3 regions of the Streptomyces sp. NPDC085524 genome follow, and region 1 is predicted to be linked to each of the others. Evidence: predicted binding sites of a transcription regulator. Region 1 holds the regulator's gene; each other region holds the start of a gene.
What was found. Region 1 encodes HrcA, which represses chaperone genes, less so after heat shock. Its sites were predicted from a motif close to TTNGCACTCNGNNNNNCNGAGTGCNAA; they were not measured.
Positions count from the first base shown of each region.

Region 2: a site for HrcA is predicted at 6,262-6,288, ahead of groL (chaperonin GroEL). Genes of this name have one in related genera too.
Region 3: a site for HrcA is predicted at 2,617-2,643, ahead of groES (co-chaperone GroES). Genes of this name have one in related genera too.

Region 1 is NZ_JBITTH010000014.1:166,260-173,769, forward strand. Features, by position in the region: gene hemW (radical SAM family heme chaperone HemW) at 1-1,173, shown strand, start outside; gene ACIGFK_RS22735 (DUF3097 domain-containing protein) at 1,202-2,011, opposite strand; gene ACIGFK_RS22740 (MBL fold metallo-hydrolase) at 2,046-2,765, opposite strand; gene hrcA (heat-inducible transcriptional repressor HrcA) at 2,901-3,917, shown strand; gene dnaJ (molecular chaperone DnaJ) at 3,918-5,054, shown strand; gene ACIGFK_RS22755 (nitronate monooxygenase) at 5,235-6,326, shown strand; gene ACIGFK_RS22760 (16S rRNA (uracil(1498)-N(3))-methyltransferase) at 6,323-7,066, shown strand; gene ACIGFK_RS22765 (histidine triad nucleotide-binding protein) at 7,390-7,510, shown strand, end outside.
Region 2 is NZ_JBITTH010000026.1:104,243-111,752, reverse strand. Features, by position in the region: gene ACIGFK_RS32550 (hypothetical protein) at 1-398, shown strand, start outside; gene ACIGFK_RS32545 (VOC family protein) at 558-953, shown strand; gene ACIGFK_RS32540 (right-handed parallel beta-helix repeat-containing protein) at 998-2,104, opposite strand; gene ACIGFK_RS32535 (phosphoribosylanthranilate isomerase) at 2,547-3,164, opposite strand; gene ACIGFK_RS32530 (Uma2 family endonuclease) at 3,301-3,888, shown strand; gene ACIGFK_RS32525 (GNAT family N-acetyltransferase) at 3,893-4,321, shown strand; gene groL (chaperonin GroEL) at 4,474-6,096, opposite strand; gene ACIGFK_RS32515 (cold-shock protein) at 6,440-6,646, opposite strand; gene ACIGFK_RS32510 (MoaD/ThiS family protein) at 7,055-7,333, opposite strand; gene thrC (threonine synthase) at 7,370-7,510, opposite strand, start outside.
Region 3 is NZ_JBITTH010000025.1:136,413-143,922, reverse strand. Features, by position in the region: gene ACIGFK_RS31960 (FtsW/RodA/SpoVE family cell cycle protein) at 1-1,357, opposite strand, end outside; gene ACIGFK_RS31955 (DUF6234 family protein) at 1,500-1,976, opposite strand; gene ACIGFK_RS31950 (hypothetical protein) at 2,061-2,531, opposite strand; gene groES (co-chaperone GroES) at 2,787-3,095, shown strand; gene groL (chaperonin GroEL) at 3,208-4,836, shown strand; gene ACIGFK_RS31935 (ester cyclase) at 4,945-5,643, opposite strand; gene ACIGFK_RS31930 (SDR family NAD(P)-dependent oxidoreductase) at 5,709-6,482, opposite strand; gene ACIGFK_RS31925 (MOSC domain-containing protein) at 6,514-7,200, opposite strand; gene ACIGFK_RS31920 (LysR family transcriptional regulator) at 7,290-7,510, shown strand, end outside.

The DNA of each region.
Region 1 (7,510 bases):
GCCCTTGCCGGGGCGGGGGACCGGCCGCTCGGTTTCTACCTGCACGTTCCCTACTGCGCCACCCGCTGCGGGTACTGCGACTTCAACACCTACACGGCCACCGAGCTGCGGGGCACCGGCGGCGTGCTCGCCTCGCGGGAGAACTACGCCGACACCCTGATCGACGAGGTCCGGCTCGCGCGGAAGGTGCTCGGGGACGACCCGAGGGCCGTGCGCACCGTGTTCGTGGGCGGCGGAACGCCGACCCTGCTGCCGGCCGGGGACCTCGTACGGATGCTCGCGGCGATCCGGGACGAGTTCGGCCTGGCCGAGGACGCCGAGGTCACCACCGAGGCCAACCCGGAGTCGGTGAACCCGGAGTACCTGGCCGAGCTCCGGGCCGGCGGCTTCAACCGGATCTCCTTCGGCATGCAGAGCGCGAAGCAGCACGTCCTGAAGGTCCTGGACCGCACGCACACGCCGGGCCGGCCGGAGGCGTGCGTCGCCGAGGCGCGGGCGGCCGGCTTCGAGCACGTCAACCTGGACCTGATCTACGGGACCCCGGGCGAGTCCGACGACGACTGGCGGGCCTCGCTGGACGCGGCGCTCGGCGCGGGCCCGGACCACGTCAGTGCGTACGCGCTGATCGTCGAGGAGGGCACCCAGCTGGCCCGTCGGATCCGCCGGGGCGAGGTCCCGATGACCGACGACGACGTGCACGCCGACCGGTACCTGATCGCCGACGAGGTCATGGCCGCGGCCGGCTACTCCTGGTACGAGGTGTCCAACTGGGCCACCTCGGAGGCCGGGCGCTGCCTGCACAACGAGCTGTACTGGCGCGGCGCCGACTGGTGGGGCGCGGGCCCGGGCGCCCACTCGCACGTGGGCGGGGTGCGCTGGTGGAACGTGAAGCATCCGGGCGCGTACGCCGCCGCGCTGGCCGAGGGGCGGTCCCCCGGGGCCGGGCGGGAGCTCCTGTCCGACGAGGACCGGCGGGTGGAGCGGATCCTGCTGGAGCTGCGCCTGGTGGACGGTGTGCCGCTGTCCCTGCTCGCGCCCGCCGGGCTCGCCGCGTCCCGCCGGGCCCTCGCGGACGGGCTGCTGGAGGCCGCGCCGTACGAGGCGGGGCGCGCCGTGCTGACCCTGCGCGGGCGGCTGCTGGCCGACGCCGTGGTCCGGGACCTGGTGGACTGACCGCACGCCGCCGGGACCCCGGCGGGGTTCAGGCGGCGCCGCCCACCGTGACGAAGTCGATCAGTTCCTCGACGCGGCCCAGGAGCGTCGGCTCCAGGTCCTTGTACGACGTCACGCGGGACAGGATGTGCTGCCACGCGGCGCCGGTGTTCTCCGGCCAGCCCAGCGCCCGGCAGACGCCCGTCTTCCAGTCCTGGCCGCGCGGGACCACCGGCCACGCCGGGATGCCCAGGGCGGACGGTTTCACCGCCTGCCAGACGTCGATGTACGGGTGGCCCACGATCAGGACGTCCTGCGAGGTCACCGAGGCCGCGATGCGGGACTCCTTCGAGCCGGGCACCAGGTGGTCGACCAGGACGCCCAGGCGGGCGTCCGGGCCCGGGGCGAAGTCGTCGACGATCGCCCGGAGGTCGTCGACGCCCTCCAGGTACTCCACCACCACGCCCTCGATGCGCAGGTCGTCACCCCAGACCTTCTCGACCAGTTCCGCGTCGTGGCGGCCCTCCACGTAGATGCGGCCCGCCCGCGCCACCCGGGCCCGGGCCCCCGGGACGGCGATCGAGCCCGAGGCCGTACGGGAGGGCGCGGCGGGGGCGCGCGAGGGGCGGGTCAGGGTCACCACGGCGCCGTCCAGCAGGAACCCGCGCGGCTCCAGCGGGAACACCCGCCGCTTGCCGAAGCGGTCCTCCAGGGTCACCGTGCCCGCCTCGCAGGACACCACCGCGCCGCAGAAGTCCGTACCGGCCACCTCGACCACCAGGTCCGGCTCGGCCGCCACCTCCGGCACGGCCTTCGGGCGCTTCCACTGGGGGGTCAGGTCGGGGGAGTACTCGCGCATCCGGCCGAGCGTAGGAGAGGTACGGCCGTCATGGCTACGACACGCCGAAACGGCCCGCCAGTGTGGCGCGTTGCGCACGGACGAAGGCCGCGTCGACGACGGCTCCGTGGCCCGGCACGTACAACGCCTCCTCCCCGCCCAGCGACAGCAGCCGGTCCAGGGCGGCGGGCCACTGCCCCGGCGTCGCGTCCGGGCCCACCGAGGGCTCGCCCGACTCCTCCACCAGGTCCCCGCAGAACACCGTCTCGCGCTCGCCCGGCACGAAGACCGCCAGATCGTGCCGCGTGTGCCCGGGGCCCACGTTGGCCAGCAGCACCTGCACCCCGCCCAGTTCCAGCGTCCACTCGCCCGACACCAGGTGCTTCGGCACCACCAGCAGGTCCGCCGCCTCCGAGGCCTCCGCGTCCGCCAGGCCGTGCCGCACGGCGTCGTCACGCAGCTCCTCGCGGCCCGTGGTGAGCAGCGCGTCCAGGCCGACCGCCCCGTACACCTCCGCGCCGGAGAAGGCGGCCCCGCCCAGAACGTGATCGAAATGGCCGTGCGTGAATGCGATATGGGTCACTCGCCGGCCGGTCAGCCGCTCGGCCTCCGCACGCACCTGCGCGCCCTCGCGCAGGCACGAACCGGGGTCGACGAGGAGCACGGAATCGTCGCCCACCACCAGTCCCACGCTGCAGTCCCACACCGGGAGCCGTCTGCGCCCGGCCCGTCCGGTCAGCCGTTCCCAGCCCGCCTCTTCCCAACGCACGTCCATGCCGCGACGCTACCCTGGCGGGCCTCCCTTGCCAGGGTCTTACTACCCGGCCGTACACTGAGCGGGGGATCTCTGGCACTCGAACGCCCAGAGTGCCAACGACAGGGCAACGGACCACAGCTGGAGGTGTGCGCGATGCTCAGCGAACGCAGACTCGAAGTGCTGCGCGCCATCGTCCAGGACTACGTCGGGACGGAGGAGCCGGTCGGCTCCAAGGCGCTCACCGAGCGGCACCGGCTCGGGGTCTCGCCTGCCACCGTGCGCAACGACATGGCCGTGCTGGAGGAAGAGGGCTACATCGCCCAGCCCCACACCAGCGCCGGCCGGATCCCCACCGACAAGGGCTACCGCCTCTTCGTCGACAAGCTGGCGGGGGTCAAACCGCTGTCGACCCCCGAGCGGCGGGCCATCCAGAACTTCCTCGACGGCGCCGTCGACCTCGACGACGTGGTCGGCCGCACGGTGCGGCTGCTCGCGCAGCTCACCCGCCAGGTCGCCGTCGTGCAGTACCCGAGCCTGACCCGGTCGACCGTCCGGCACGTGGAGCTGCTCTCGCTCGCCCCCGCGCGCCTGATGCTCGTACTGATCACGGACACCGGGCGCGTCGAACAGCGGCTGATCGACTGCCAGACCCCCTTCGGCGAGGCCTCCCTCTCCGATCTGCGGGCCCGGCTCAACAGCCGCGTCGTCGGCCGTCGGTTCACCGACGTGCCCCCGCTCGTCCAGGACCTCCCCGAGTCCTTCGAGGCCGATGACCGCGCCACGGTGTCCACCGTGCTCGCGACACTCCTCGAAACCCTGGTCGAGGAAGCCGAGGAACGGCTGATGATCGGCGGCACCGCCAATCTCACCCGCTTCGGACACGATTTTCCCCTGACGATCAGGCCGGTGCTCGAGGCGCTTGAGGAGCAGGTCGTGCTCCTCAAGCTGCTCGGCGAGGCCAACGAGTCGGGGATGGCCGTAAGGATCGGGCATGAGAATGCCTACGAGGGACTGAACTCCACGTCCGTCGTCTCGGTCGGTTACGGTTCGGGCGGCGAAACGGTCGCCAAGCTCGGCGTGGTCGGACCGACCCGCATGGATTACCCCGGAACGATGGGAGCGGTACGCGCAGTGGCACGTTACGTCGGACAGATCCTGGCGGAGTCGTAAGTGGCCACGGACTACTACGCCACTCTCGGCGTACGCCGCGACGCATCCCAGGATGAGATCAAGAAGGCATTCCGGCGGCTCGCGCGCGAGCTGCACCCGGACGTGAACCCCGATCCCAAGACGCAGGAGCGTTTCAAGGAGATCAACGCGGCCTACGAGGTGCTGTCGGACCCGCAGAAGAAGCAGGTCTACGACCTCGGCGGCGACCCGCTGTCCTCCTCGGGCGGCGGCGGCGCGGGCGGCTTCGGGGCGGGCGGCTTCGGCAACTTCTCCGACATCATGGACGCCTTCTTCGGCCAGTCCTCGCAGCGCGGCCCGCGCTCGCGGACCCGCCGCGGCCAGGACGCGATGATCCGCCTGGACCTGGAGCTGGACGAGGCCGCCTTCGGGACGACCAAGGACATCCAGGTCGACACGGCCGTCGTCTGCACCACCTGCTCCGGCGAGGGCGCCGCCCCCGGCACCTCGGCGCAGACGTGTGACATGTGCCGCGGCCGCGGTGAGGTCTCGCAGGTCACCCGGTCCTTCCTGGGCCAGGTCATGACCTCGCGCCCCTGCCCGCAGTGCCAGGGCTTCGGCACCGTCGTCCCGACCCCGTGCCACGAGTGCGCGGGCGACGGCCGGGTACGCTCCCGCCGCAGCCTCACGGTCAAGATCCCGGCCGGTGTCGAGAACGGCACCCGGATCCAGCTCGCGGGTGAGGGCGAGGTCGGCCCCGGCGGCGGCCCCGCCGGCGACCTGTACGTGGAGATCCACGAGCTGTCGCACCCGACGTTCCAGCGGCGCGGGGACGACCTGCACTGCACGGTGACCATCCCCATGACGGCGGCGGCCCTGGGCACCAAGTGCCCGCTGGAGACCCTCGACGGCCTGGAGGAGATCGACATCCGGCCCGGTACCCAGTCCGGCCAGGCGATCCCGCTGCACGGGCGCGGCGTCACGCACCTGCGCGGCGGCGGGCGCGGCGACCTGATCGTCCACGTCGAGGTCACCACCCCGGGCAAGCTGGACGCCCAGCAGGAGGAGCTGCTGCGCCAGCTGGCGAAGCTGCGCGGCGAGGAGCGGCCGACGGGCCAGTTCGCGCCGGGCCAGCAGGGTCTGTTCAGCCGCCTGAAGGACGCCTTCAACGGCCGCTGACCGGCCCGTACGCACGCACAGGAGCCCGGCCCGGGGAGTGTCCCCGGACCGGGCTCCGTGCGGTGGGGGAGGGGGCCGCCAGGGCCGTCGCGGACCGGATCCGGCCACGCCGGGAAGCGGACTATGCCAGGCGAATGCGGTGATTCGGCCGACCGGGCGGGACGTGGCACGATGCAGTCCATGTCCTCGGCACCGAGCGGTCTCTCCCCTCACCCGATCGTGCAGGCGCCCATGGCCGGCGGCGGCTCCTGCCCCGCACTCGTCGGAGCCGTGTGCGAAGCGGGCGGACTGGGCTACCTGGCCGGCGGCTACAAGACCGCCGACGGCATGTACCACGAGATCAAACAGGTGCGGGCGCTGACCCGGCGCCCCTTCGGCGTCAACCTCTTCATGCCGCAGACCGGTTACGTGGACCCGGCCGCCGTCGAGGCGTACCGCGGACAGCTCGCCGGGGAGGCGAGCTGGTACGCGATCTCCCTCGCCGAGGAGGAGATCATCGGCACCAGCGACGACGGCTACGACGCCAAACTCGCCATCCTCCTCGAGGACCCGGTCCCGGTCGTCTCCTTCACCTTCGGCTGCCCCGCGCCCGAGGCCCTCGCAGCCCTGCGCAAGGCGGGCACGTACACCGTCGTCACCGTGACCTCCGCCGAGGAGGCCCGCAGCGCACAGGACGCCGGCGCCGACGCGGTCTGCGTCCAGGGCGTCGAGGCCGGCGGCCACCAGGGCACGCACCGCGACGACCCCCAGGCCGACGGCACGGCCGCCCTGGGGCTGCTCGCGCTGGTCGCCCAGGTACGGGAAGCGGTCGCGCTGCCCATCACTGCGGCGGGCGGCCTGATGCGCGGCTCGCAGATCGCGGCCCTGCTGGCGGCGGGTGCGGTCGCGGCCATGCTCGGCACGGCCTTCCTGGTGTGCCCCGAGTCGGGGGCGGACCCGCTGCACAAGCGGGCGCTGACCGACCCGCTCTTCGTACGGACCGAGCTGACCCGGGCCTTCTCCGGGCGGCCTGCCCGGGGCCTGGTGAACCGCTTCATGCGGGAGCACGGGCCCTACGCCCCCGCCGCGTACCCGCAGGTGCACCATCTGACCTCGGGGCTGCGCAAGGCCGCCGCGGCGGCCGGGGACCCGCAGGGCATGGCGCTGTGGGCGGGCCAGGGACACCGGCTGGCGCGGGCGCTGCCCGCCGGGCAGCTGGTGGAGGTGCTGGCGGCCGAACTGGCCGAGGCGCAGCGAGTGTTGAAGGACATGCAGATGAGGAGTGCGTCATGACCGCCCCCGTGTTCGTGGTCGAGGAGGTCCCCGCGGGGCCGGAGTTCGTCCTGGACGGCCCGGAGGGCCGGCACGCGGTCTCCGTGAAGCGGCTGAACCCGGGCGAGGCGGTGGTCCTCGCGGACGGCCGCGGGCGCTGGGCCGAGGCCGTGGTGAAGGCGGCGGAGGGCAAGGACCGGCTCGTCGTCTCGGTGTCCGGGGTCTTCGAGGAGGCCGAACCGGCCGTCCGGATCACCGTCGTGCAGGCCCTGCCCAAGGGGGACCGGGGCGAGGTGGCGGTGGAGACCATGACCGAGACCGGCGTGGACGCGATCGTGCCGTGGCAGGCCTCGCGGTGCATCACCCAGTGGCGCGGCGACCGGGGGGCCAAGTCCCTGGCCAAGTGGCGGGCCACGGCCCGGGAGGCGGGCAAGCAGTCCCGCCGGGTCCGGTTCCCGGAGGTGGCCGAGGCCATGTCCACCAAGCAGGTGGCGCAGCTGCTGGCCGACGCCGACCTGGCGATGGTCCTGCACGAGGACCGGGACACCCCCTCCGGGGCGCTGGCCACGGTGGAGCTCCCGGCGGCCGGTTCCGTCATGCTGGTGGTCGGCCCCGAGGGCGGGGTCTCCCCGGAGGAGCTCGCCGTCTTCGCGGGGGCGGGGGCGCAGCCGTACCGGCTGGGGCGCTCGGTGCTACGGACCTCCACGGCGGGGACCGCGGCGACGGCGGTGCTGCTGGCGCGCACGGGACGCTGGGGCTGACACCGTCCGGGGGCCGGGGGCCGGGGGCCGGGGGCCGGAGGCGGCCCGGGGGCTGAGGCAGCCCGGGGTCTGGGGCGGCCCGGGGGCTGAGGCAGCCGGAGGGCTGGGGCGGCCCGGGTCGGCGGTGCACGGGCTTCGGCGGGCCGGGCCCGGGCCCGGCGGTACGCGCGCCCTGGCGGGCCGTGGTGCCGACGGGGCGGTGGTCCTGGTGGGGCCGCGCCGCCCCCGGCCGCGGAGATGCCCTTCGGGCGGTCGTTCCGGACGGGGCGGCGCCGGTGGCCGATACGATGCGCGGACTGATCAACACCACGGGAGGCTCAGCAATGGCCGGGGAACCGCAGGCCGACTGCCTGTTCTGCAAGATCGTCACGGGGTCCATCCCCGCGACGGTGGTCCGGGAGACCGAGACCATCGTCGCCTTCCGGGACATCAACCCGCAGGCGC
Region 2 (7,510 bases), on a different contig from region 1:
CCTGGGACGGCGTCGACGCGCAGGGCTACACCCGCCGCCTCAACGGCGTGCGCAACGCGGCGGTCGGCGACTTCACCTGCCACCTGGGCTACACCACCAAGGTGGCCTGCAACATCCGCACCGCGTACGCCGGCAGCGCGACCTGGGTCAACAACGGCGCCTACGTCTGGGGCAGCGCCAGCGACCCGAACCCCAGCCCCAGCCCCGTCATCGCCCGGCCCGGCGACAGCGGCGGGCCGGTGATCACCATCAACGACCAGGACTCCCGGCAGCTGAACGGCATGCTCATCGCGGGATTCAACTGTTCGGGCGTCGGTCAGGACCAGGGCTGCAGGCAGATCGGCTGGATCGAAGTGGGCGACGTCTTCGAGAGGTTCGCCCTCCGCCTCGCGGACTGACGCCGACAGCGCGTAAGGTCGGCCCGGTGACTGCCGGGTCGGCCTTGGGCCATACACGAGCGAGGCCCCCGGCCTCCGCGTGACCACCGGGCGGGCCAGGGGCCCGCCGCCCTCTCCATGTCCTCGATCCCGAACCCGAGACCTGGAGAGCCACCCCACATGTCCGTCACCGAAGTCCAGCTCAACCACACCGTCGTCCACGCCACTGACCGGCAGCTGTCGGCCGAGTTCATCGCCGTCGTCCTGGGCCTGAAGCCAGGCACCCCCTTCGGCCCGTTCCTGCCCGTCGACCTCGGCAACAACATCACGCTCGACTACTACGAACAGCCCGCCGGCGAGCCGCTCCAGCCGCAGCACTACGCCTTCCTCGTGCCCGACGACCAGTTCGACACGATGCTCGCCCGGCTGGACGCGATCGGGGTCACCCACTACGCAGACCCCCACCACACCGAACCGGGCCGGATCAACCACCTCTTCGGCGGCCGCGGCGCGTACTTCGCCGATCCGGACGGCCACAACATGGAGATCATGACCCGGCCCTACGCCAGGCCCTGACCCTCCCGGGGCCCGGACCGCCGCGCGGACCGGGCCCCGTACCCCTAACGCTCGGTCACCTCGGCGGTGAACGGGGGATTCTCGAAGATCCCGATCCGGTCTCCCGAGACGTTCGCGATCCTCACCCGGTCCAGCTCCACCGTGGTGTCGACTTCGAAGGCGACGGCCGCGACACCGCCCCCGCCTCCCCGGATGGTGTCCTTGACCGAGGTGAACCTGCCGTCCTGGAAGGCGATGCCGAAGTAGTCGCTGTCGATGATGGTGTTGTTGCGGGTCTCCAGCCCGCCGTAGCCGTAGACGCCGAGCTGGTTGCCGACGAGACGGTTCCCGGTGACCACGACGCCCGGGCCGGCCAGGATGCCGGCGTGCTGGAAGTCGCGGAAGAAGTCCGTTCCGCAACCCGGATCCGGCTCGCGGCAGGAGTTGTCGCTCACGATGTTGTGCTCGACCCTGCCGGTCGCGTCGATGAACTCGATGCCGTCCGTGGAGACGGTCTTCTGGCCGGTGATGACGTTGCGGAGCAGCGTGGCCCTGGAGTCACGGCTGAGTACGACGACGCCGGAGCCCTGGTAGTCCGTGATCCTGGAATCCCGGATGTCCGCCGACCCGGCACCGGTGGGATAGTCCCCGACGAGGACGGCGTTGGCGCTGTGGAAGCACCCTGCGAGCGGGGTGTCCTTGATGTGGGACACCGCGGCGTGGCTCAGGTCCAGGTGCGCCCCGCCGAAAACCCGGATCCCCGCTCCGAGCGCGCCCCGTTCACACGTACCGGACCCCGGCCCGCTCACGGACAGCCGGGACATCGTCACGTGCGCCGCGTTGTCGAGGTAGACGATCGAGTTGAGGCCGTCGGGATCGGCCACCAGGGCCTGCGGCGCGAGGATGGTGGACTTCCCGGCGCCCGCGCCCGCGATGGTGAGGTCCTTGTGGACCCTCACCTGCTCGCGGTAGACGCCGGGGCGCAGCGCGATGCGGCCCCCGGGCTGCGCGGCGTCGACCGCGGACTGGACGGTCGGGTAGGCGGCCGACGGAACGACCAGCTCGCCCGGCTTCGGCGCGGCGGACGAGGACGCGGGCGCGAGGGAGCCGAGTGCCACCGAGGCCAGCAGCGTGCCGAGGGCTGCGGCGCAGCGTGTGCGGAGGAAGTTCATCCGTCCACGGGAACACGGCCCGCCCCCGATCCCGGCGGACCGTGCCGCAGCACTGGCCCGTCCGGACCACCGGAACCACACCCCGAGGCCCCCACCCCTGCGCCGCCGGGGCCGGGTGTGCGGCGGGGCGCCCCCGCAGGGCGTCGAACGCAACCGCCCTCCACCCTCCGACCCCTGGAAACGTTCGACGGCCGAGGAGATGCCCCGGCGCGCGCCCGGGCCCGGCGGCCCCGACGGTGCCGCTGCGCGGAGCCGCTCCCCGCCCCGCCCTTCCACCGTTCCCCGGGCTCCGCCCGGACCCGGCGGGGGCTCCGCCCGGACCCCCGGTCCTCAAACGCCGGACGGGCCGGAGGGTGCAGACGGCAGCAGCCGAAATCCAGCCCCGCCGGCGTTTGAGGCGCGGGCGCGGAGCGCCGTAGGGGTGACGGGCTGAAGCGGCGGCTCAGGCCGCCCCGCCCCGCGCCGCTTCGATGAAGGCGCGGATCAGGTCGGGCGACTTCACGCCGCGCGCCGACTCGACCCCGCTGGACACGTCCACGCCCCACGCGCCGGTGACCTCGACCGCCTCCCGCACGTTGCCCGGGTTCAGCCCGCCCGCGAGCAGCCAGTGCCCCTCGGGGGCGGTGAAGTCCGCCGCGCCCCAGTTCCAGGGCTTGCCGGAGCCGGGGTCGGGGGCGTCCAGCAGCAGCAGGTCCTCCCCGTACTCACCGCACCGCTCCACCTGCTCGGCGGTGGCCCGCAGCAGGGTACGGCCCTCGGCGCGCAGCGCCGCGAAGTCCTCGGGGCCTTCCTCGCCGTGCAGCTGCACACCCCGTACACCGCTCTCCTCGGCGAACCGGCGCACCTCCTCGACCGTCTGCTTCCGGAACACCCCGACGGTGAGCACCTCGTCCGGCACCCGCGCCGCCAGCACCCGCGCGGTGGCGGCGTCGACCGTACGCGGACTCCCGGGCGCGAACACGAACCCGACGGCATCGGCCCCGGCCTCGACGGCCACGTCGACGTCGTGGGCGGTCTTGAGGCCGCAGATCTTGACGAAGAGTGCGCTGCTTTCGCTCATGCCCCGAGTCAACCAAAACCACCCGGTCGATGGGGACCCGTCCCGAGGACCGGGCACGGAAACGACCTCGGCACTAGCCTGGGATGAGGCACGGGCTCAGCACAGCACGCCGTGCGGAGGACGACGGGTGACCATCATGATCGAGCGGGCCACACCGATAGAGACGTTGTCGGCGCCGCCGACCTTCGAAGACCTCCTGCGCACGGTCGCGGAGCTGAACACGCCAGACGGCTTCAAGGCCGAGCTCATCCGGGGGAAGATCGTCGTGTCGCCGTGGTCCCTGCGCCGCTACTACCGCCCCATGCGGGCACTGCGCAAGCAACTCGAGGCCCACGCCCCGGAAGGACATGTCGCGGACATCGCGCCGTTCCTCTTCCAGTTCCCTGAAGCAGGACGTGCTTACGGCCCCGATCTCTACGTGGTGGACGAGTCCGGCTTCGAGGGCGAGGGGAGGCATCTGGACGCAGCGGCACTCTCCCTGGTGACCGAGTTCACCTCGGTGTCCACGAAAGACGTGGACTGGCACGAGAAGCTGGACGTGTACGGACAGCTCGTCCCCGTCCACCTGGTCGTCGACATGCAAGCGTCCGAGATCACCTGCTTCTGGGAACCCTCCCCGCACGGATACCGCTCCCGCAGGACAGTGTCCTTCGGCGAGCCCCTGCCCGTCCCTGCCCCCTTCGGATTCGAGATCGACACCACCGGCTTCCGACCCGCACGATGACCCCATGAACGACAACGGGGTGGGGATCACCACAGGCGGCCCGGACGCCGAGCTCGACGCGCGCCTGAGCAAGGAGCTGGACGTCTTCAACCAGGCCGCGACGCCGGGCCAGGAGCAGTCCGAGTTCACCGTGCGGATCACCGACGCGGACGGAGAGCTCGTCGCCGGGCTCAGCGGCTGGAGCTGGGGCGACCGGGCGGGCATGGCGATGACCTGGGTCCGCGAGGACAGCCGGGGCGCCGGCTGGGGCGCGAAGCTCCTGGCCGCCGCCGAGGAAGAGGCCCGGGCCCGGGGCTGCGCGAGCGTCCTCGTCTCCTCGTTCACCTTCCAGGCCCCGTCCTTCTACGCCCGCCACGGCTACGTGGAAACGGCCCGCGTCCCGGGCTTCCCGGGCGGCCACGAGGACGTGTACTTCCTCAAGCAGCTGGCCTGACCCGCTGGCCTGACCCGCACCCGAGCATGAACCGCACCGCACCGCACCGCGGAAACGCCCGAGGGCGGCACCCCCTCCGTCAGGAAGGGGTGCCGCCCTCGGTACGTGAAGAACAGCCGATCCACCAGGGCCGGAGGCCGGCCCGCGGTGGATCAGAAGTCCATGTCGCCGCCCGGCATGCCGCCGCCGGCAGCAGCGCCGGCCTTCTCGGGCTTGTCGGCGATGACGGCCTCGGTGGTGAGGAAGAGGGCCGCGATGGACGCCGCGTTCTGCAGCGCGGAGCGGGTGACCTTCGCCGGGTCGATGATGCCCTCGGCGATCATGTCGACGTACTCGCCGGTCGCGGCGTTGAGGCCCCAGCCGACGGTCAGGTTGCGGACCTTCTCCACGACGACGCCACCCTCGAGACCACCGTTGACGGCGATCTGCTTGAGCGGGGCCTCCAGGGCGAGCTTCACGGCGTTGGCGCCGGTCGCCTCGTCACCCGACAGGTCGAGCTTCTCGAAGACCGAGGAGGCCTGCAGCAGGGCCACGCCACCGCCGGCGACGATGCCCTCCTCGACGGCCGCCTTCGCGTTGCGAACGGCGTCCTCGATGCGGTGCTTGCGCTCCTTGAGCTCGACCTCGGTCGCGGCACCGGCCTTGATGACGGCCACGCCGCCGGCCAGCTTCGCGAGGCGCTCCTGGAGCTTCTCGCGGTCGTAGTCCGAGTCGGAGTTCTCGATCTCGGCGCGGATCTGGTTCACGCGACCGGCGACCTGGTCGCTGTCACCGGCACCGTCGACGATGGTGGTCTCGTCCTTGGTGATGACGACCTTGCGGGCGCGGCCGAGCAGGTCGAGACCGGCGTTCTCCAGCTTGAGGCCGACCTCCTCGGAGATGACCGTGCCGCCCGTGAGGATGGCGATGTCGCCGAGCATGGCCTTGCGGCGGTCGCCGAAGCCCGGGGCCTTGACGGCGACGGACTTGAAGGTGCCGCGGATCTTGTTGACGACCAGGGTCGACAGGGCCTCGCCCTCGACGTCCTCGGCGATGATCAGCAGCGGCTTGCCGGACTGCATGACCTTCTCCAGGAGCGGCAGCAGGTCCTTGACCGAGCCGATCTTGGAGTTGACGATCAGGATGTACGGGTCGTCGAGAGCCGACTCCATACGCTCCATGTCGGTGGCGAAGTACGCCGAGATGTAGCCCTTGTCGAAGCGCATGCCCTCGGTGAGCTCGAGCTCCAGACCGAAGGTCTGCGACTCCTCGACGGTGATGACGCCTTCCTTGCCGACCTTGTCCATGGCCTCGGCGATGAGCTCGCCGATCTGGGTGTCGGCGGCGGAGATGGAGGCCGTGGAAGCGATCTGCTCCTTGGTCTCGACATCCTTCGCCTGGGCGAGCAGGGCGGCGGAGACGGCCTCGACGGCCTTCTCGATACCACGCTTGAGGGCCATCGGGTTGGCACCGGCGGCCACGTTGCGCAGACCCTCGCGGACGAGCGCCTGGGCGAGGACGGTGGCGGTGGTCGTACCGTCGCCGGCGACGTCGTCCGTCTTCTTGGCGACTTCCTTGACCAGCTCGGCGCCGATCTTCTCGTACGGGTCCTCGAGCTCGATCTCCTTGGCGATGGAAACACCATCGTTGGTGATCGTGGGGGCGCCCCACTTCTTCTCAAGGACGACGTTGCGACCCTTGGGGCCAAGGGTGACCTTGACGGCGTCGGCGAGCTGGTTCATCCCACGCTCGAGGCCGCGGCGGGCCTCCTCGTCGAACGCAATGATCTTGGCCATCTGAAGTGGTCCTCCCGGACAGCGGTGGATTGCTCCTGGACCGCGCCCGCGCCCGCGACGGACGGCCTGCGTGCCCGGCGGTTCCTTCCCGCCGGACCCTGCGGGCCTCACCGACCCGGTCCTCGTTCAGTAGCACTCTCAACCGGAGAGTGCTAACGCCAATGATTAGCACTCGACCCCCACGAGTGCAAGCGGCTTGGGGTAACGCCGGGCCGTGGCCCAAGGGACGTACGGCAAACGCACGAGGGGCCCGCATCCCTCCTCGGATGCAGGCCCCTCGTTGTGTCTGCGCGTACGCGGGTGCGCGCGTACGTGTCGCGTCGGTGGTCGATCGCTCCGGGACTCAGCCGAGTGCGAGCTTGACCATGTCCGCCTGCGGACCCTTCTGGCCCTGCGAGATCTCGAACTCGACCCGCTGACCCTCTTCAAGGGTGCGGTATCCGTCCATCTGGATGGCGCTGTAGTGGACGAACACATCCGCACCACCGTCGACCGCGATGAAGCCGTAGCCCTTCTCCGCGTTGAACCACTTGACGGTGCCCTGAGCCATGCCTAACTCCCCTATTACTGGCCCTTGCGCGGGAACGCACTTCGCGTTACCGGGTCATCACTTGCGTCGGAACGCGTCGACCGAGGCTGAATGTATCTGCGCCGATGCTGTCTGCAACAGGTCAATCCGACGAGAAATCTGGACACCCAGATACATTGAAATGAAGTGAAAATTTGACATATTCCAGGGCAACTCGGGCCTGACATATCCCGCCAAAGCCCCAAACCGCACCCGCACATTGACCAGATGTCGACCCTCACGCGACCCGTTCATATGCACCGGGCAAGAACAGCGGAGGGGACTTCCCCAACTCTACCGTGCCCAATCAAGCAGAATTGCCCCCTCCGCTTCCAGCGGAGGGGGCAATTCAATTTATGGAGATCCTGTCGGAAGCCCGTGGGCGTCCGGTCAGCAGCCGCCCGCGACGGCCGGGATGATCGAGACGCCGGCGCCGTCCGGCGTCGCCGCCTCCAGCCCGCCCTCGAAGCGCACGTCGTCGTCGTTCACGTAGACGTTCACGAAGCGGCGGAGCTTGCCCTGGTCGTCCAGGACGCGCGCGCCGATGCCGGGGTGGTTCTTCTCCAGCGACTCGATGACCTCGGCCAGGGTCGCACCCTCGGCCGTCACCTCGGCGGCGCCGCCGGTGTAGGTGCGCAGGATGGTGGGGATGCGGACGTTGACGCTCATGGCGACACTGCCTTTCCGGTAGTGCGTAGGGGGTGGTCAGGCCAGGCCGGCGGCGCGGAACGCGTCCAGGCTCGGGCGGATGGTGGCGGTCTGGCCGCTGTCCGCGGCCACCGCCTCCAGGGTCTTGAGGCCGTCACCGGTGTTGAGGATCACGGTGGTCAGCGTCGGGTCGAGCAG
Region 3 (7,510 bases), on a different contig from region 1:
GGCCCCTTGCGTCGGCTTCGCGTTGGCGTTCCGCGCTGTCGCTGATGCGGAGGAGGAGGGCGATCATGATCCAGTTGGCCAGGAGGGACGAGCCGCCCTTAGCCAGGAAGGGGAGGGCCTTGCCGGTGAGGGGGATCAGGCCGGTGACGCCGCCCGCCACCACGAAGACCTGGAGGGCGAGCGCCGAGGCCAGGCCCACCGCCAGCAGTTTGCCGAAGGGGTCGCGGGCGCCGAGGGCCATGCGCAGGCCGCGCTGTACGAGGAGTGCGTAGAGGAGCAGGACGGCCATGACTCCGGCCAGGCCTAGCTCCTCGCCGACCGTGGTGAGGATGAAGTCGCTGCGGCCGGCGAACTTGATGAGTTCCGGGTGGCCCATGCCGAGGCCCGTGCCGGTGATGCCGCCCGTGCCGAAGCTGAAGAGGGCCTGCGCCGACTGGTCCGAGGTCACACCGGGCGGGGGCACCTCCCAGTAGTAGGACAGCGGGTTGAGCCAGGCCGCCACGCGGGCCTTCACGTGCGGTTCGGTCGAGCCCACGGCGAAGGCGCCCACGGCCGCCATGAGCAGACCGCACACGATCCAGCTCGTGCGCTCGGTGGCCACGTAGAGCATCACCACGAAGACGCCGAAGAAGATCAGCGAGGTGCCGAGATCGCGCTCGAAGACCAGGACCAGCATCGAGATGATCCACACCGTGATGATGGGGCCGAGCTGGCGCATGGGCGGCAGGCGGACGCCGAGGAACTTGCGGCCCGTCAGGGCCAGGGAGTCGCGGTGGATGACCAGGTAGCCGGCGAAGAAGACCGCGATCATGATCTTCACGAACTCGCCGGGCTGCAGCGAGAAGCCGAAGAGGATGATCCAGCGCTTGGCGCCGTAGGTGTCCGCACCGAAGAACGCCGGTGCGATCAGCAGCACCAGCGAGACGGCCATCGTGATGTAGATGAAGCGCTGGAGCAGGCGGTGGTCGCGCAGGAAGGCCAGCACGAGGAGGCAGGCGGCGACGCCCACCACCGTCCACAGCAGTTGTCCGGGCGCGTTGGCGTCCGCGTCCCAGCGCTCGATGTAGCTCTGGTCGAGGCGATGCAGGAGCACCAGCCCCAGCCCCGTGAGCAGCAGGGCGAGGGGCAGGATCAGCGGATCCGCATAGGCCGCGAACCGGCGCACGCCCAGGTGTCCCACCAGCGCCAGCAGGGTCAGGCTGAGCGTGAAGCCCGCCAGGTTGGGCGGCAGCTCGTCGTTCATGGCGAGGCCCGCGGCGGCATGGCCGAAGACCGCGATGGCGGTGACGAAGACCAGGAGCAGCGCCTCGGTGCGGCGGCGGGCGCCGGCCGAGGTCAGGGGTTTCAGCCCGCGCACGGGATGCCGCCGACGTCCTTCGGGGTGAGGGAGGGGCGTGACGGTGTGGTCGGGGTTCCGGAAGCCTTCCGTCCGATCTGGTCGGCATTGAGGTGCTTTATCTTCATGTCGTCTATGACGTTTATGTCCTCGCGGTGGTTCCTCAGCCCCCGGGGCACTCGCTGCTGTCGCCGCCGCTGCGGCACTGCCGGCTCGGCTCGGTGGCGGCCGGATCCGGCTTGGTCTCCGCCGGGTGGCCGGTCTCGTACGAGGCGCCCGCCATGATCAGCAGCAGCCCGAGGAGCGCCACGGAAGCCAGGGCGTGCACGGTGGTGGAGAACGGTGCGCGCAGCCGACGGAAGCAGAGGGCGGTCAGCGTGGAGGCGCCGCACAGGACCCCGAGGACGGTGAACGCCGGGGCGGTGAGGGGCAGGCCCTGCCATTGGCCGGCGGCGCTGTCGGTGCGTTCGAGCAGCCCGAACTCGTCGACGGTGACGTAGAAGAGGGCCACGAGCGACACCGCTCCCAGTGCCAGGGCGGTGAGGAGGGCCACGGTGAGGTCCGCTCCCCAGTGCATCGGCTTGCGTGCCGGGCGTGCCGGGCGTGCCGGGTGTGCCGGGTGTGTCGGACGGGTCGTCATGTACGGCAGTCTCGCGGGCGGTGTGCGTTGCCGTACAGGGGGCTGCGCCCGGAGCTCCCGGGGCTCCGCCCCGGACCCCGCGCCTCAAGCGCCGGCGGGGCTGGATTTGGTCGCTGCCGGCTGGCGGAAGCGGCTCAGGGCGGCCGCTGCCGTTCGGGTCGGGTAGATCAGGACCAGTGCGCCTGCGGTGGCCGGGCCGAGCCAGACCAGGGCGTTGCGCCGGACGGCCGTATCCGCCTGCGGCCCGCTGACGGTCACCGCCACCGGGCCGGCCGGCGGGGTATCGAACACGGTGTCCACCTCGACCGCCGTGAGGGTGAACGAGCCGTCGGCCGCAGTGAAGCTCCCCGTGCAGGTCAGGGCGCGCTCGCCCGCCTGGTACGGGGCCTCCCGGCACTGCTCGGCGCGGAACGTGCCCGCCACGCCGGTCAGCTGGATCGCCAGGCGCGGCGCGGCGCTCGACAGGAGGTAGACCCCGGCCGCGAGGCAGACGGTGATCGGGATCGACCGCCGCCGCCATCCCGCGTGCGGCCTGCCCGGGCCGAGTCTGGTCATGGCGCGAGCGTAGTGATCCCGAACGCGCGTACGCCCGTGTTTCCGGGGTTCAGGGGCGGGATCGCGCAACGCCGTACGGCGAGAATTGGCACTCCGCTTGACCGAGTGCTAATCGCCGGAATAGTGTCGCACCTGGCACTCGCCCCGGGTGAGTGCCAACACAGCGACAGGCAGATCCGGCACCCGCGACGACGGATCGACCTGGTCGCCACCTCAGACAGTTAACCCCGGATCTCCGAAGGGGGAGGTCGGATCGTGACGACCGCCAGCTCCAAGGTTGCCATCAAGCCGCTTGAGGACCGCATCGTGGTCCAGCCGCTCGACGCCGAGCAGACCACGGCCTCCGGCCTGGTCATCCCGGACACCGCGAAGGAGAAGCCCCAGGAGGGCGTCGTCCTCGCCGTGGGCCCGGGTCGCTTCGAGGACGGCCAGCGTCTCCCGCTGGACGTCAACGTCGGCGACATCGTGCTGTACAGCAAGTACGGCGGCACCGAAGTGAAGTACAGCGGCGAGGAGTACCTCGTCCTCTCGGCTCGCGACGTGCTCGCGATCGTCGAGAAGTAATTCGCTTCTCCAGTACTGCTTTGAGCTGCGCCCCTGGTCACCCCGCTGATTGCCGGGCGGCGAGGGGCGCAGTTCGTTAAACCCGAGTTTTCGAGAGGGCTGAACCGCTCCCATGGCGAAGATCCTGAAGTTCGACGAGGACGCCCGTCGCGCCCTCGAGCGCGGCGTCAACAAGCTTGCCGACACGGTCAAGGTGACGATCGGCCCCAAGGGCCGCAACGTCGTCATCGACAAGAAGTTCGGCGCGCCCACCATCACCAACGACGGTGTCACCATCGCTCGCGAGGTCGAGCTGGACGACCCGTACGAGAACCTGGGCGCCCAGCTCGTGAAGGAGGTGGCGACCAAGACCAACGACATCGCGGGTGACGGCACCACCACCGCCACCGTGCTGGCCCAGGCGCTGGTCCGCGAGGGTCTGCGCAACGTCGCCGCCGGCGCTTCCCCGGCCGCCCTGAAGAAGGGCATCGACGCCGCGGTCAAGGCCGTGTCCGAGGAGCTCCTCGCGACCGCCCGCCCGATCGAGGACAAGTCCGACATCGCCGCCGTGGCCGCGCTCTCCGCGCAGGACCAGCAGGTCGGCGAGCTCATCGCCGAGGCGATGGACAAGGTCGGCAAGGACGGTGTCATCACCGTCGAGGAGTCCAACACCTTCGGCCTGGAGCTGGAGTTCACCGAGGGCATGGCCTTCGACAAGGGCTACCTCTCGCCGTACATGGTCTCCGACCAGGAGCGTATGGAGGCCGTCCTCGACGACCCGTACATCCTGATCAACCAGGGCAAGATCTCGTCCATCCAGGACCTGCTGCCGCTGCTCGAGAAGGTCATCCAGGCGGGTGGCTCCAAGCCGCTGCTGATCATCGCCGAGGACGTCGAGGGCGAGGCGCTCTCCACCCTCGTCGTCAACAAGATCCGTGGCACCTTCAACGCCGTGGCCGTCAAGGCCCCCGGCTTCGGTGACCGCCGCAAGGCGATGCTCCAGGACATGGCCACCCTCACCGGTGCCACCGTCATCGCCGAAGAGGTCGGCCTCAAGCTCGACCAGGCCGGTCTGGACGTGCTGGGCTCCGCCCGCCGCGTGACCATCTCCAAGGACGACACCACCATCGTCGACGGTGCCGGCTCCTCCGACGAGGTCCTCGGCCGCGTCAACCAGATCAAGGCCGAGATCGAGTCCACCGACTCGGACTGGGACCGCGAGAAGCTGCAGGAGCGCCTGGCGAAGCTCGCCGGCGGCGTCTGCGTCATCAAGGTCGGCGCCGCCACCGAGGTGGAGCTCAAGGAGAAGAAGCACCGCCTCGAGGACGCCATCTCGGCGACCCGCGCCGCGGTCGAGGAGGGCATCGTCTCCGGCGGTGGCTCCGCGCTCGTCCACGCCGTGAAGGTGCTGGAGGACAACCTGGGCCTGTCCGGCGACGAGGGCACGGGTGTCGCGGTCGTCCGCCGCGCCGCCGTCGAGCCGCTGCGCTGGATCGCCGAGAACGCCGGTCTCGAGGGTTACGTCATCACCTCGAAGGTCGCCGAGCTCGACAAGGGCCAGGGCTTCAACGCCGCTTCCGGCGAGTACGGCGACCTGGTCAAGGCCGGCGTCATCGACCCGGTCAAGGTCACCCGCTCCGCGCTGGAGAACGCCGCTTCCATCGCCTCCCTGCTGCTCACGACCGAGACCCTGGTCGTCGAGAAGCCGGCGGAGGAAGAGGCCGAGGCCGGTCACGGCCACGGTCACGGCCACAGCCACTGAGGCTGACGGCCTGAAGGGCTGAACGCCTGAACGGACAAGGCCCCCGCCGCACGCGAGTGCGGTGGGGGCCTTTCCGTTCTCCCGGCCGGCGTGCGGTCGGGCCGTGCGCTACTCCATCACTCCCAGCTGCCGCATGAGGGACATGGCGTCGTAGTGCCACCAGCCTTCCTTGATCATGCCGTCCTCGCAGCGGAAGGTGGTGGTGCCGTCCATGGAACAGGTCTTGCCGGTGTTGGCGATGCCCATGAAGTCGGCCTTCTGGGTGCCGGTCCACGTCCACACGGTGGTGACGCAGTCGTCCTGCGCGAGCTGCGCCTTCTTCGTGAACGTGAAGTCGAAGGCGTTCCGCCAGCCCGTCACGTCCTCGCGGATCGCGTCGCGGCCGATGCTCGGCTCCGTGCCCTTCATGACGTCGTGGTCCATGTAGTCCGGGGCGAAGACCTCGTCGATCGCGCTCATGTCGCCCTTCAGCGCGATGTCGTCGAACATCCGGTTCACCATCATGGTGTTGAGGTGCTCGTCGCGGACGACGTCGAGGTTGGTGAAGGTCGGCATGCCCTCGCAGAGGGCCACCATCTCCTGGAACATCCGGTCCGTTTCCGGCAGGCCCGAGTTCTTCATGGCCTCTTCGTACGAGGGGAACTCGACCAGCTCGACGTAGTGGTTCTGGGACTCGCGGTCCTTGCCCATCATGCTGTGGGTCACCGTGCGCTTGCCCTGGCTCTGCGCGACGTACTTGTCGAGGAGGGCGTTCAGGGCCTCGGGCTGCTTGGTCTCGTAGTCGACTATCTGTACGAATCTGGTCATGGTGTCTCCCGGGCTCGATGGGGCACATCCAGTCTAGGAAGAATTCACCCTTTCGGCCCGGTTTGTCACTGGGGTCCGTACTTCCGTCCCGTACGCGAGGACACCCCGCCCAGCAGCCCGCGCGGGGTCAGCTTCACCACGCCCATCAGTGCCTTGTAGCGGGGGTCCGGGATCGAGACGGTCTTGCCGCGCGCCAGGTCGGCCAGGGCTGCGGCCACCAGCTTGTCGGCGTCGAGCCACATCCAGCCGGGGATGTTGTCGGTGCCCATGCCGGCCCGCTGGTGGAACTCGGTACGGACGAATCCCGGGCACAGCGCCATCAGCCGCACCCCGGAGCCCGCCAGGTCCTTCGCCGCCCCCTGGGTGAACTGCACGACCCACGCCTTGCTGGCCCCGTACGTGCCGCGCGGCACGAAGGCGGCGACCGAGGCCACGTTGATCACGCCGCCGCGGCCGCGCGAGCGCATCGATTCGGCGGCTGCCGACGTCAGCCGCAGGACGGCCTCGATGTGCACCTTCAGCATCGTCAGCTCGTCGGCCATGGTGACCTCGAGGTAGCGGCCCTTGTTGCCGAAGCCCGCGTTGTTGACCAGGAGGTCCACGGGGTGCGTGCGGTCGGCCAGCCGCTCCTCGACGGCCGCGATGCCCTCCTCCGTGGAGAGGTCGGCGGTCAGCACCTCGGCCTCGATGCCGTGCCGGTCGTGGAGCTCGGTGGCCTGCTCGCCGAGCCGCTTGGTGTCGCGTGCCACCAGCACCAGGTTGTGCCCCTGGGCCGCGAGCCGCCTGGCGAAGGCGGCGCCGATGCCCGCCGTGGATCCCGTAATCAACGCAGTCGTCATAGGCGCAACCTAGCGGCCCCCGGTGACGGCTCTACTGCGCCCCGTTCGACGACCCGTACTTCTCGATGTACTCGTGCACGTCCGCGTGGGCCTCCGGCTCCATCGCGGCGCCCGCCGCCAGGGTGCGCGGCATCAGGCTCCGCTCGGTGGTGAAGGCCCGGAACCAGAGCGAGACCGTCACGTCGTGGTCGGGGCGGTGGATGATCTCGACCGGGTCGCCGGGGGAGACGTGCCCCTCCTCGATCACGCGCAGGTACGCGCCCGGCCGCATCCCCTGGGTGAACCGCCTGACCCAGGCGCGCTCGCCGAGCGCTCCCTGGAAGGTCCGGCACGGGATGCGGGCCGAGGCCACTTCGACCACGAGGTCCGGGCCGACCCGCCAGCGGTCGCCGAGCCGCGCGCCGTTCAGGTCGATGCCGGAGGTCGTGAAGTTCTCGCCGAAGATCCCGCCGGGCAGCTCGCGGCCCAGTTCGGCCTCCCACCAGTCCAGGTCCTCGCGGGCGTACGCGTACACGGCCTGGTGGTCGCCGCCGTGGTGGCGCCGGTCGCAGACGGCGTCACCTTCGAGGCCGCTCCCGTGGCCGGTGGCCTTCGAGCCGGGGGCGAAGACGCGGACCGGCCCGGGGACCGGGCGCTTGCCGTGGCCCGTCACCCCGCCTTCCGCGTCGGTGTAGTCGACGGCCGTCGCGCGGCCGAGGTTCACGGAGGCGAGATGCATGGGTCCCATGGGGGTCACGCTAGCCGGATCGCCCCAAAGCGTCACGGGAGTATTCGCGCAGTGATCAAAGCAGGGCTTATGCTCGAAGGGTGATAGAGGCACGTCATCTCCGGGTCCTGCGCGCCGTCGCCGGGACCGGTTCCTTCTCCGCCGCCGCCCGCGAGCTGGGCTGCACCCAACCGGCCGTGTCCCAGCAGATGAAAGCGCTGGAGCAGTCCGCCGGCACGCCGCTGCTCATCCGCACCGGCCGCGAGATGCGGCTGACCCAGGCCGGTGAGGCCCTGGTCCGGCACGCCGCGGGGATCCTGGC